3 regions of the Acidovorax sp. FW305-C-20-28 genome follow, and region 3 is predicted to be linked to each of the others. Evidence: predicted binding sites of a transcription regulator. Region 3 holds the regulator's gene; each other region holds the start of a gene.
The links. The regulator sigma-54, encoded in region 3, starts transcription at its own class of promoters, with help from an activator protein. The targets are predictions, from matches to a motif close to TGGCANGNAANCTGCTTT.

Region 1: AC3WOH_RS05105 (BMP family protein) is a predicted target of sigma-54. The motif match lies at 1,580-1,597, and genes of this name have one in related genera.
Region 2: AC3WOH_RS11115 (ammonium transporter) is a predicted target of sigma-54. The motif match lies at 1,539-1,556, and genes of this name have one in related genera.

Annotation. Positions count from the first base shown of each region.
Region 1 is NZ_JBYSYM010000003.1:10,354-13,622, reverse strand. It holds gene AC3WOH_RS05115 (threo-3-hydroxy-L-aspartate ammonia-lyase) at 1-723, shown strand, start outside; gene upp (uracil phosphoribosyltransferase) at 755-1,393, shown strand; gene AC3WOH_RS05105 (BMP family protein) at 1,651-2,661, shown strand; gene AC3WOH_RS05100 (5'-methylthioadenosine/S-adenosylhomocysteine nucleosidase) at 2,753-3,269, shown strand, end outside.
Region 2 is NZ_JBYSYM010000007.1:207,922-211,190, forward strand. It holds gene AC3WOH_RS11110 (phospholipase D family protein) at 1-151, opposite strand, end outside; gene AC3WOH_RS11115 (ammonium transporter) at 266-1,468, opposite strand; gene ribD (bifunctional diaminohydroxyphosphoribosylaminopyrimidine deaminase/5-amino-6-(5-phosphoribosylamino)uracil reductase RibD) at 1,642-2,772, opposite strand; gene AC3WOH_RS11125 (type IV pilin protein) at 2,809-3,264, opposite strand.
Region 3 is NZ_JBYSYM010000004.1:32,523-35,791, forward strand. It holds gene lptB (LPS export ABC transporter ATP-binding protein) at 1-347, shown strand, start outside; gene AC3WOH_RS06615 (RNA polymerase factor sigma-54) at 411-2,012, shown strand; gene AC3WOH_RS06620 (VOC family protein) at 2,013-2,390, opposite strand; gene AC3WOH_RS06625 (hypothetical protein) at 2,393-2,941, opposite strand; gene AC3WOH_RS06630 (glutaredoxin domain-containing protein) at 2,951-3,269, opposite strand, start outside.

The sequences.
Region 1 (3,269 bases), on a different contig from region 3:
AACCACGCGCAGGCCATCGCGCTGTCGGCCCGGCTGCTGGACATGCCCGCCCTGATCGTGATGCCCGAAGACGCCCCCGCCACCAAGATGGCGGCCACGCGTGAGTACGGCGCCCAGGTGGTCACCTACAACCGCTACACCGAAGACCGCGAGGCCATCAGCCACCGGCTGGCCCAGGAGCGCGGCATGACCCTGGTGCCGCCCTTCGACCACCCGCATGTGATTGCCGGCGAGGGCACGGCGGCCAAGGAATTCCTGGAAGAGGTGCCCGACCTGGACTACCTGTTCGTCTGCGTGGGCGGCGGCGGCCTGCTGGCCGGCAGCCTGCTGGCGACCGAGGCCCTGGCGCCGAGCTGCCGCGTCGTGGGCGTGGAGCCCGAGGCCGGCAACGACGGCCAGCAATCGCTGCGCAGCGGGCAACTGGTGCAGATCCCCACGCCGCACACGATTGCCGACGGCGCACAGGCCCGCTCGCTGGGGCAGATCACCTTTCCCATCATCCAGCGCCTGGCCGAGGACATCGTGACCGCCACCGACGAGCAACTGGTCGAGGCCCTGCGCTTCTTCGCCGAGCGCATGAAGCTGGTGGTGGAGCCCACCGGTGCACTGGCCTTTGCCGGTGTGCGGCATGGCGGCGTGGATGTGCGTGGCGCCAAGGTCGGCATTCTCATCAGCGGCGGGAATGTGGACATGTCGAGATACGCAAGGTTTCTGGCAGACTAGGCGCGACCCAAAAACAATCGAGCACTACGCCATGAGCACCAGTACCAACGTCACCGTCATCACCCACCCCCTCGTCCAGCACAAGCTCACGCTGATGCGCCGCAAGGACGCCAGCACCAACAGCTTTCGCCGCCTGCTGGGCGAGCTGAGCACGCTCATGGCCTACGAGGTCACGCGCGACATGCCGCTGCAGGACATCGAGATCGAAACCCCGCTGGAGACCATGACCGGCCAGGTGATCGATGGCAAGAAGCTGGTGCTGGTCTCCATCCTGCGTGCGGGCAACGGCTTCCTCGACGGCATGCTGACCGTGGTGCCCGGCGCGCGCGTGGGCCACATCGGCCTGTACCGCGACCCGGCCACGCTGCAGCCGGTGGAGTACTACTTCAAGATGCCCTCCGAGATGGAAGAGCGCGACATCATCGTGGTCGACCCCATGCTGGCCACCGGCAACTCGGCCGCCGCCTGCGTGGACCGGCTCAAGAAGCTCAACCCCCGCTCCATCAAGTTCGTTTGCCTGCTGGCCGCCCCCGAGGGCGTGGCCACGCTGCAGAAGGCCCACCCCGACGTGCCGATCTTCACCGCCGCCATCGACCGCGAGCTCAACGACCACGGCTACATCCTGCCCGGGCTGGGCGATGCCGGCGACCGCATCTTCGGCACCAAGTAAGCCAGTAGCCGCGGATCGCACTGCAGCAACGCCGCCCCAGGGACCCGGCCCCGGAGGCGGCATTTTTTTGCCCCAAAGCAGTGCGATTTCTTACCATCTGGTGACTTTCTTCTGGCAGACTGCGTGGCGGCGCCTGCGCCTGCATCAAGGCAGGGCATCTGCCGGCACGCGACACCAGCCGCCCATTGGCGTGCTAATTGCTTGAGACAACGCCCAGAATCGATCGCCCATCCTCCATCCGAAGAAGGACCCACTCCATGACCTCTCGCCGCATCTTCACCGGCCACCTGTTCTCCACCTCCCTGGCGCTGTCGGCCATGATCGGGCTGGCGCCCGGCGCAGCCCTCGCGCAGGCCAAGACCAAGGTGGCGGCGATCTACACGGTGCCGTACGAGCAGCAATGGGTCAGCCGCATCCACAAGGCCCTCAAGGCGGCCGAGGCGCGCGGAGAGATCGAGTACAAGTCCAGCGAGAACGTGAGCAACGCCGACTACGAGCGCGTGATGCGCGAGTACGCCACCGGCGGCAACCAGCTCATCGTGGGCGAGGCCTTCGCGGTGGAGGCTGCTGCCCGCAAGGTGGCCAAGGACTTCCCCAAGACCTCGTTCCTGCTGGGCTCCTCGGGCAAGCCGCAGGCGCCCAACTTCAGCGTGTTCGACAACTACATCCAGGAGCCGGCCTACCTGTCGGGCATGGTGGCCGGCGGCATGACCAAGACCAACAAGATCGGCATGGTCGGGGGCTTCCCCATCCCCGAGGTGAACCGCCTGATGCACGCCTTCATGGCCGGTGCCAAGGAAGTGAACCCCAAGGTGGAGTTCACCGTGAGCTTCATCAACAGCTGGTTCGACCCGCCCAAGGCCAAGGAAGCCACCTTCGCCATGATCGACAAGGGTGCCGACGTGCTCTACGCCGAGCGCTTCGGCGTGAGCGATGCCGCCAAGGAAAAGGGCAAGCTCGCCATCGGCAACGTGATCAACACCCAGGACAAGTACCCCGACACGGTGGTCGCATCCGCCCTGTGGCACATGGAGCCCAGCATCGACCGCGCGCTCAAGCTGGTCAAGGAAGGCAAGTTCACACCCGAGGACTACGGCCCGTATTCGATGATGAAGCACAAGGGCTCGGAACTCGCGCCCCTGGGCACCTTCGAGAAGAAGGTACCCGCCGACATCGTGGCCAAGGTCAAGGCCAAGGAGGCCGACATCCTGGCCGGCAAGTTCACCGTGAAGGTGGACGACAGCCAGCCCAAGTCCACGGCCAAGTAAGCCGCAGGCGGCGCCTGCGCGCAGAGTTCCAAGGGCCACTCACTGCGGTGGCCCTTTTCGTTGGCCCTGTCCATCGCTTACCCTGTTGACCATGAACTTCACCGCATTGCTCCCCCGTCGCATCGCCCAACTGCTCGGCACGCTGGCCCTGGCCGGCGCCCTTGCGGGCTGCGCATCCAGCCCCGCAGTGCAGGGCACGCGCCTTGACAGCACACCCCGCATCGCCGTGATCTCGGCCTTTGCCCCCGAACTCACGGTGCTGCTGCCCCAGGTGCAACAGCCCGTGAAGCACAGCATCAATGGCGTGGAGTTCACCACCGGCACCTTGCAGGGCAAGCCTGTGGTGGTGTTCCTCTCGGGCATCAGCATGACCAATGCGGCCATGAACACGCAGTTGGTGCTGGACCGCTTCCACGTGAGCCACATCGTGTTCTCGGGCATCGCCGGCGGCGTGAACCCGGGCCTGCACATCGGCGACGTGACGGTGCCTGCGCGCTGGGGCCAGTACATGGAATGGCTGATGGCGCGCGAAGACCAGCCCGGCAAGTATTCGGCGCCCGGCTGGATGCAGGCCGAACTCACCCTGCCCGCCTTCGGCATGATGCACC
Region 2 (3,269 bases), on a different contig from region 3:
GTGAGGCGAGGGCGGTGGATTCGGGCCGGGCCACATCCTGGGGCAGGCCCGCACACCCGGTGAACAGCGCCACGGCGAGCACGGTGACCAGGGCCATCCAGCCGTGGCGGGCGGTGGCGGCGAGGTCTTTGGCGGCAGTGGAGGCAGGCATGGGGCGGGTCAAGCGTCTGGACACTGCGCAAGGTATAGCCTGCCGCCCCGGCGCGCGCTGTCGGACGGCGCGCCGAAACGTAACGCCGTGTGAACGGCGTCACCATCCGGCCGCTTACCAGCTGACTTCGCGGTCCGGTGTGGCGCTGATCTTGTGGATGGAGAGGTCGGCGCCGTCGAATTCCTCTTCCTGCGATAGCCGCAGGCCCACGGTGGCCTTGAGGGCTGCGTAGACGACGAAGCCGCCCAGCGCGGCCCAGACGACGCCCAGGGTGGTGCCGATCAGCTGCGCCGAGAAAGCCACCCCGCCCAGGCCGCCCAGGGCCTTGCTGCCGAAAATACCGGCGGCCAGGCCGCCCCAGGTGCCGCACAGGCCGTGCAAGGGCCAGACGCCCAGCACGTCATCGATCTTCCACTTGTTCTGGGTCAGCGTGAACAGCAGCACGAAGATGGTGCCCGCAATGGCGCCCGTGACCAGGGCGCCCAGCGGGTGCATGAGGTCGGAGCCCGCGCACACGGCCACCAGGCCCGCCAGGGGGCCGTTGTGCACGAAGCCCGGGTCGTTCTTGCCCAGCACCAGGGCGGCCAAGGTGCCGCCGACCATGGCCATCAGCGAGTTGACGGCGACCAGGCCCGAGAGCTTGTCCACGGTTTGCGCGCTCATCACATTGAAGCCGAACCAGCCCACCACCAGGATCCACGCTCCCAGGGCCAGGAACGGGATGTTCGAGGGCGGGTGGGCCGAGATGGCACCGTCCTTGCGGTAGCGGTTGGCGCGCGAACCGAGCAGTACCACGGCGGGCAGGGCGATCCAGCCGCCCACCGCATGCACCACGACCGAGCCGGCAAAGTCATGGAACTCCTCGCCCGTGAGCGACTTGATCCAGGCCTGCACCCCGAAATGCTGGTTCCAGGCAATGCCCTCGAAGAAGGGGTAGACAAAGCCCACGATGATGGCCGTGGCGATCAGCTGCGGCCAGAACTTGGCGCGCTCGGCAATGCCCCCGGAAATGATGGCCGGAATGGCTGCCGCGAAGGTCAGCAGAAAGAAGAACTTGACCAGCGAGTAGCCGCTTTGCTGCACCAGGGTGTCGGCGCCCACAAAGAAATGCGTGCCATAGGCCACGCTGTAGCCCACGGCGAAGTACACCACCGTGGACACGGAGAAGTCCACGAGGATCTTGACCAGGGCATTCACCTGGTTCTTCTTGCGGACCGTGCCCAGCTCCAGAAAGGCGAACCCGGCATGCATGGCCAGCACCATGATTGCCCCGAGCAGAATGAACAAGGCGTCCGTGCCCTGTTTGAGTGCTTCCATACCATCTCCACGCGATTGTTTGATCTGTTTTGGTGCGTTTCACTGCGTTCCGCAATGAGTGCACCAATTTCAAGCAAAAAATGCGCCAGCATGTGGCATGGCTCACCGAGGTGGTGCTGTGCTGTTTTGGTGCGTTGCTCCGGCGGTCGGTTGCGGAGCAGGATGGACGGGGGTCAGAAGCGATCGCGCCCCTGTACCCGCGCCACGATGCGCAGATCGGGCCCGATCCGCTCCACGGAGGTGTATTCCAGGTCGGTCCCTTGTGCCAGGTTCTGCAGCGGGGCTGTCTGGGCGATGCCCAGGCCTGGTCCGAGCAGCCGAGGGGCTTGGTAGACCAGCATTTCGTCTACCAGCCCTTCGCGCAGGAAGGAGCCGTTGAGTTTGTGGCCCGCCTCCACATGCAGCTCATTGACGCTGCGCTGGCCCAGGTCCTTGAGCATGGCGCCCAGGTCCACCTTGCCTTGGGGATTGGACAGGCGGATCACCGTGGCGCCTTGGCCCTCCAGGGCCGCTTTTTTCGCTGCATCATCGCTCGCGGTGTAGATGAGGCAGGTGCGACCCGGGATGGAGAAGAAACGCGCCTGCAGCGGGGTCTGCAGCTGGCTGTCCACAACCACCAGGTGGGGCTGGCGGGGTGTGGCCACCTCGCGCACGTCCAGCCGTGGGTCGTCATCGAGCACGGTGCCGATGCCCGTGAGCACGGCGCAGGCACGGGCGCGCCAGGCATGGCCATCGGCCCGGGCCGCGGGCGAGGTGATCCACTGGCTCTGCCCGTTGGCAAGCGCCGTGGTGCCGTCCAGCGAGGCCGCGGTCTTCAGGCGCACCCAGGGCGTGCCGCGCACCATGCGGCTGAAGAAGCCGATGTTGAGCTCGCGCGAGCCTTCTGCCCCCGGGCCCACGACCACCTCCACCCCCGCAGCGCGCAGGCGCGCAAAGCCCTGGCCCGCGACCAGGGGGTTGGGGTCGGCCAGCGAGGCCACCACCTTGCCGATGCCGGCGCCGATCAGCGCATCGCAGCAGGGCCCCGTGCGGCCCTGGTGCGAGCAAGGCTCCAGCGTGACGTAGGCCGTTGCACCTTGCAAGGAATTGCCCCGGGCGGCCGCATCGCGCAGGGCCATGACCTCGGCATGCGGCCCGCCGGCCTGCTGGGTGAACCCCTGGCCCAGCACCACCTGGCCATCCGGGCTGGTGATCACGCAGCCGACGCGCGGATTGGGATTGGAAAGAAAAAGCGCCTGAGTGGCTAGCTCAAGCGCTTTCGTGGTGTGCTGTTGTTCCGAAGAGGTCGCCATGGTGGCGTGCATGCTAGCGCATGCGGGGCTGTTCGGAGGGCGTCGGGGTCACTTGTTCCAGCATTCGGCCACGGTGAGTGAGGCGGGGGTAAAGGTTCCCGCCGCCATGCCGCGGGTGCCGGTATTGGTCAACGTCAGGTCGCCGCATTTGTCGGTGGCTTGCGCTGTTCCCGTATCACGTGTGGCTGTCAACGTGAATGTGCTTGCCGTGGAGTTCGTAACAGAAATGGTATAGCGCTTGACGTTGTCATTGAGCCAACTCAGGCTGGGAGGGAGGGGGGCGGCTGCCGTCACGATAGGGTAGGTCCCCGTCGCAGTGGCTGCACGCTCCATGTACTGGGCTGCCTGCAGCAGCCCTGCTCGCGCATCGGCACGGTGCCCGCGCCGGATGTACTCGTTGTAGCTGGGCAGCGCAATCGCCGTGAGAATCCCGACGATCGCCACCACCGTCATCAGCTCGATGAGGGTGAAGCCCCGTTGTCGCGTGGATGTGTTGCGGTTCATTCTGT
Region 3 (3,269 bases):
TGGAGCACCTGCGTGCCTCGCCCGCACTGGCCCTGTCGGGCGGCGAGCGCCGCCGCGTGGAGATCGCCCGTGCGCTGGCCACGCAGCCGCGCTTCATCCTGCTGGACGAGCCGTTTGCCGGCATCGACCCCATCGCGGTGATCGAGATCCAGCGCATCATCGGCTTCCTGAAGGCACGCGGCATCGGCGTGCTCATCACCGACCACAACGTGCGTGAGACGCTGGGCATCTGCGACCACGCCTTCATCATCAGCGACGGCCACGTGCTGGCCCAGGGAACCCCGTCCGAGATCGTCGACAACGCCGAAGTGCGCCGGGTCTACCTGGGTGAACACTTCCGCATGTAGCCCCACGATGGAACGGACGCCCTTTGCCCACCCGCCTTCGCTGCAGTCCCGGAAGGACGCGCGATGAAGCCCGGCCTGTCGCTGCGCGTATCGCAGCACCTGGCGCTCACGCCGCAGCTGCAGCAATCGATCCGGCTGCTGCAGCTGTCCACGCTGGAGCTGGGCCAGGAGGTCGAGCAGATGCTCGACGAAAATCCGTTCCTCGAACGCAATGCCGACGAGGCGCCGCGCGAGGAGTTCGGCGTGGACACGGCCGATGCGCCGGCCCAGCCCGATGAGTACAGCTCCGACGATGCGGTCTACTCCAACGCCCCGGGCAGCAGCACGCCGAGCGAGTCCGTGGCCGACACGCCCCAGGGCGATGGGGAACTGGGCAGCAGCGCCAGCGACGAGCCCGACTGGAGCGGGGATGGCACAGTGGATGTGTCCCCCAACGATGCCGAGTGGGGCGGCGATGCGCCGGCCCGCAACCGCAACGATGGCGAAGGCGACGAGGCCGATGCCACCGAGCTGGCCCGCTCGCACGAATCGCTGACCGCCTTTCTGCACCGCCAGGCCCTGTCGCTGCGCCTGTCCGAGGTGGACAGCGCCGCACTGCGCTTCCTGATCGAATCGCTCAACGACGATGGCTACCTCGAAGAGCCCCTGGAAGAGCTGGCCATCGCCCTGGCCGGCCCCGACGATCTGGAGCAGATCGAGGAACTGGTGCACCGCTTCACCGTGGCCCTGCGCCTGCTGCAGAGCTTGGAGCCCGTGGGCGTGGGCGCCCGCAACCTGGGCGAATGCCTCACGCTGCAGCTCTCGGCCCTGGCGGCCGACGAGGACAGCGATGCCGACCCCGACACCGTGCAGACCGCGCTGCGCGTGTGCCAGCAGCCGCTGGAGATGCTGGCACGCCGCGACATCCGCCGCCTGACCCAGCTGTGCGGCGACGGCGAGGAGCGCACACGCGCCGCCATGGCCCTGATCGCCCGGCTGGAGCCGCGCCCGGGCCGCAAGTTCGTCGATGTGGAGCGCAACATCATCGTGCCCGACGTCATCGTGCGCAAGGCCGGGCGCGCCAACGGCCGCGACGGCCAGCACAATTTCATCGTGGCGCTGAACCCCGACGTGATGCCGCGCCTGCGCGTGCACGACATCTACGCCGGCGCCCTGCGCGGCCACAAGGGCGGCGAGGGCCACCAGGCCATGCAGCAGCGGCTGCAGGAGGCGCGCTGGTTCATCAAGAACATCCAGCAGCGCTTTGACACCATCCTGCGCGTCTCGCGCGCCATCGTGGAGCGGCAAAAGAGCTTCTTCACCCATGGCGAGCTGGCCATGCGCCCGCTGGTGCTGCGCGACATTGCCGACGAGCTGGGCCTGCACGAGTCCACCATCAGCCGGGTGACCACGGCCAAGTACATGGCCACGCCCATCGGCACCTACGAGCTCAAGTACTTCTTCGGCTCGGGCCTGGGTACGGAGACGGGCGGCAATGCATCGAGCACGGCCGTGCGTGCGCTCATCAAGCAGTTCGTCGCGGCCGAAAGCCCGGCCAAGCCGCTGTCGGACAGCCAGATCGCCGAGATGCTCAAGGAGCAGGGTATCGAATGCGCACGCCGCACCGTGGCCAAGTACCGCGAAGCGCTCAAGATCGCACCCGCCAACCTGCGCAAAGCGCTCTGATCAGGGCAGGTTGCGGAAGGCGCGGCTGGAGATGCTGACGGCATTGCCGTCCGGGTCCTTGGCATTGGCGAAGGCATAGCCCTTGGCCTGGTGCGTGGGTCCGAACTCCAGCCCCTGCGCCAGCGCCTGGGCCTTGAAGGCCTCCACTTCCGGCACATGGAAGCACAGCTTGACCCCTGCCTGCCCGAGCTTCACGCTTTTGGCCGCCTGGTGGATGAGGATGCCAGCCCCGCCACCGGGGGCGTGCAGCTCGATCAAGCCCTCCACCACCACCTCGCCCGTGGTCTCGAACCCGAAGTGCGCGCGGTAGAAGGCGGCGCTGCGCTGCATGTCGCGTGCATAGACCATCACGGTGCCGAGGACGGCAGGCAGAGCCATGGTCAGGGCGCCTTCGTCGCCGGCGCACGCCGCAGCGAGCGCAGCAATTCCAGAGCCTGGGCCGTGGGCTCCTGCGGTGCGCCGTTGACCAGCACCGTGAAGGTCACGCGCAGCTCGTTCATGCCCAGCACCCCCTGGGTCAGGTGCTTGTAGCCATCGGGTTCGGGCGCGCGGTCGGTGGCCGAGAAGTAGTAGCCCGTCTTGCCCGGGGCGCCCAGGTCCTGGAGGGGCAGATCGCTTTCGACGGCCTTGGGTTTGGCCCGGGCAGCGCCCGCCTGCACCAGGGCCCGCAACTCCTCGGCCGTGGGAGCCTTGGGCGCACTGCCCACGGGCCAGATGGGCGTGATGAGCATCTGCAGCACCTTGGCGTCCGGGCCGCTGATGGCCACCGAGGGCGGCAACTCCGCATGCGGGCGGCGCACCTGGGCGCGCCAGGGTGCCGGCAGGTCCATCACCAGGTCGTCGCGGCCGGGCAGGGGCACGCGCAGTTCTTCGGCAAGCACGGGCAGGCACAGCGCAAAGGCCATGGAAACAAGGGTGGTACGGAACATGGGGTGTGTTTATTGGCGTTTGGCAAAGACGGCGTCGTAGGACTGGGTGCTGAAACCGTTCACCCGCTGGCCATTGGTGAGCAGCACCGGCACGCCGCGCGCACCGATCTGCGCGAAGGCGGCCTTGCCGGTCGGGGTGTCCACATCGAATTCGCGGTAGGCGATGCCCTTGCCGCCCAGGTAGGCCTTGGCCGCCTTGCAGTAGCCGCACCAGGTGGCCATGTAGAGAGTGACCTCGCCCCGTGGCTGGGCCGCGGCAGCCGGGGCCCCTGCGGAGGCCTGGCCGGGCGCGGCCGGCGGCAGCGGGTTGCCCGGCACCACGCTGATG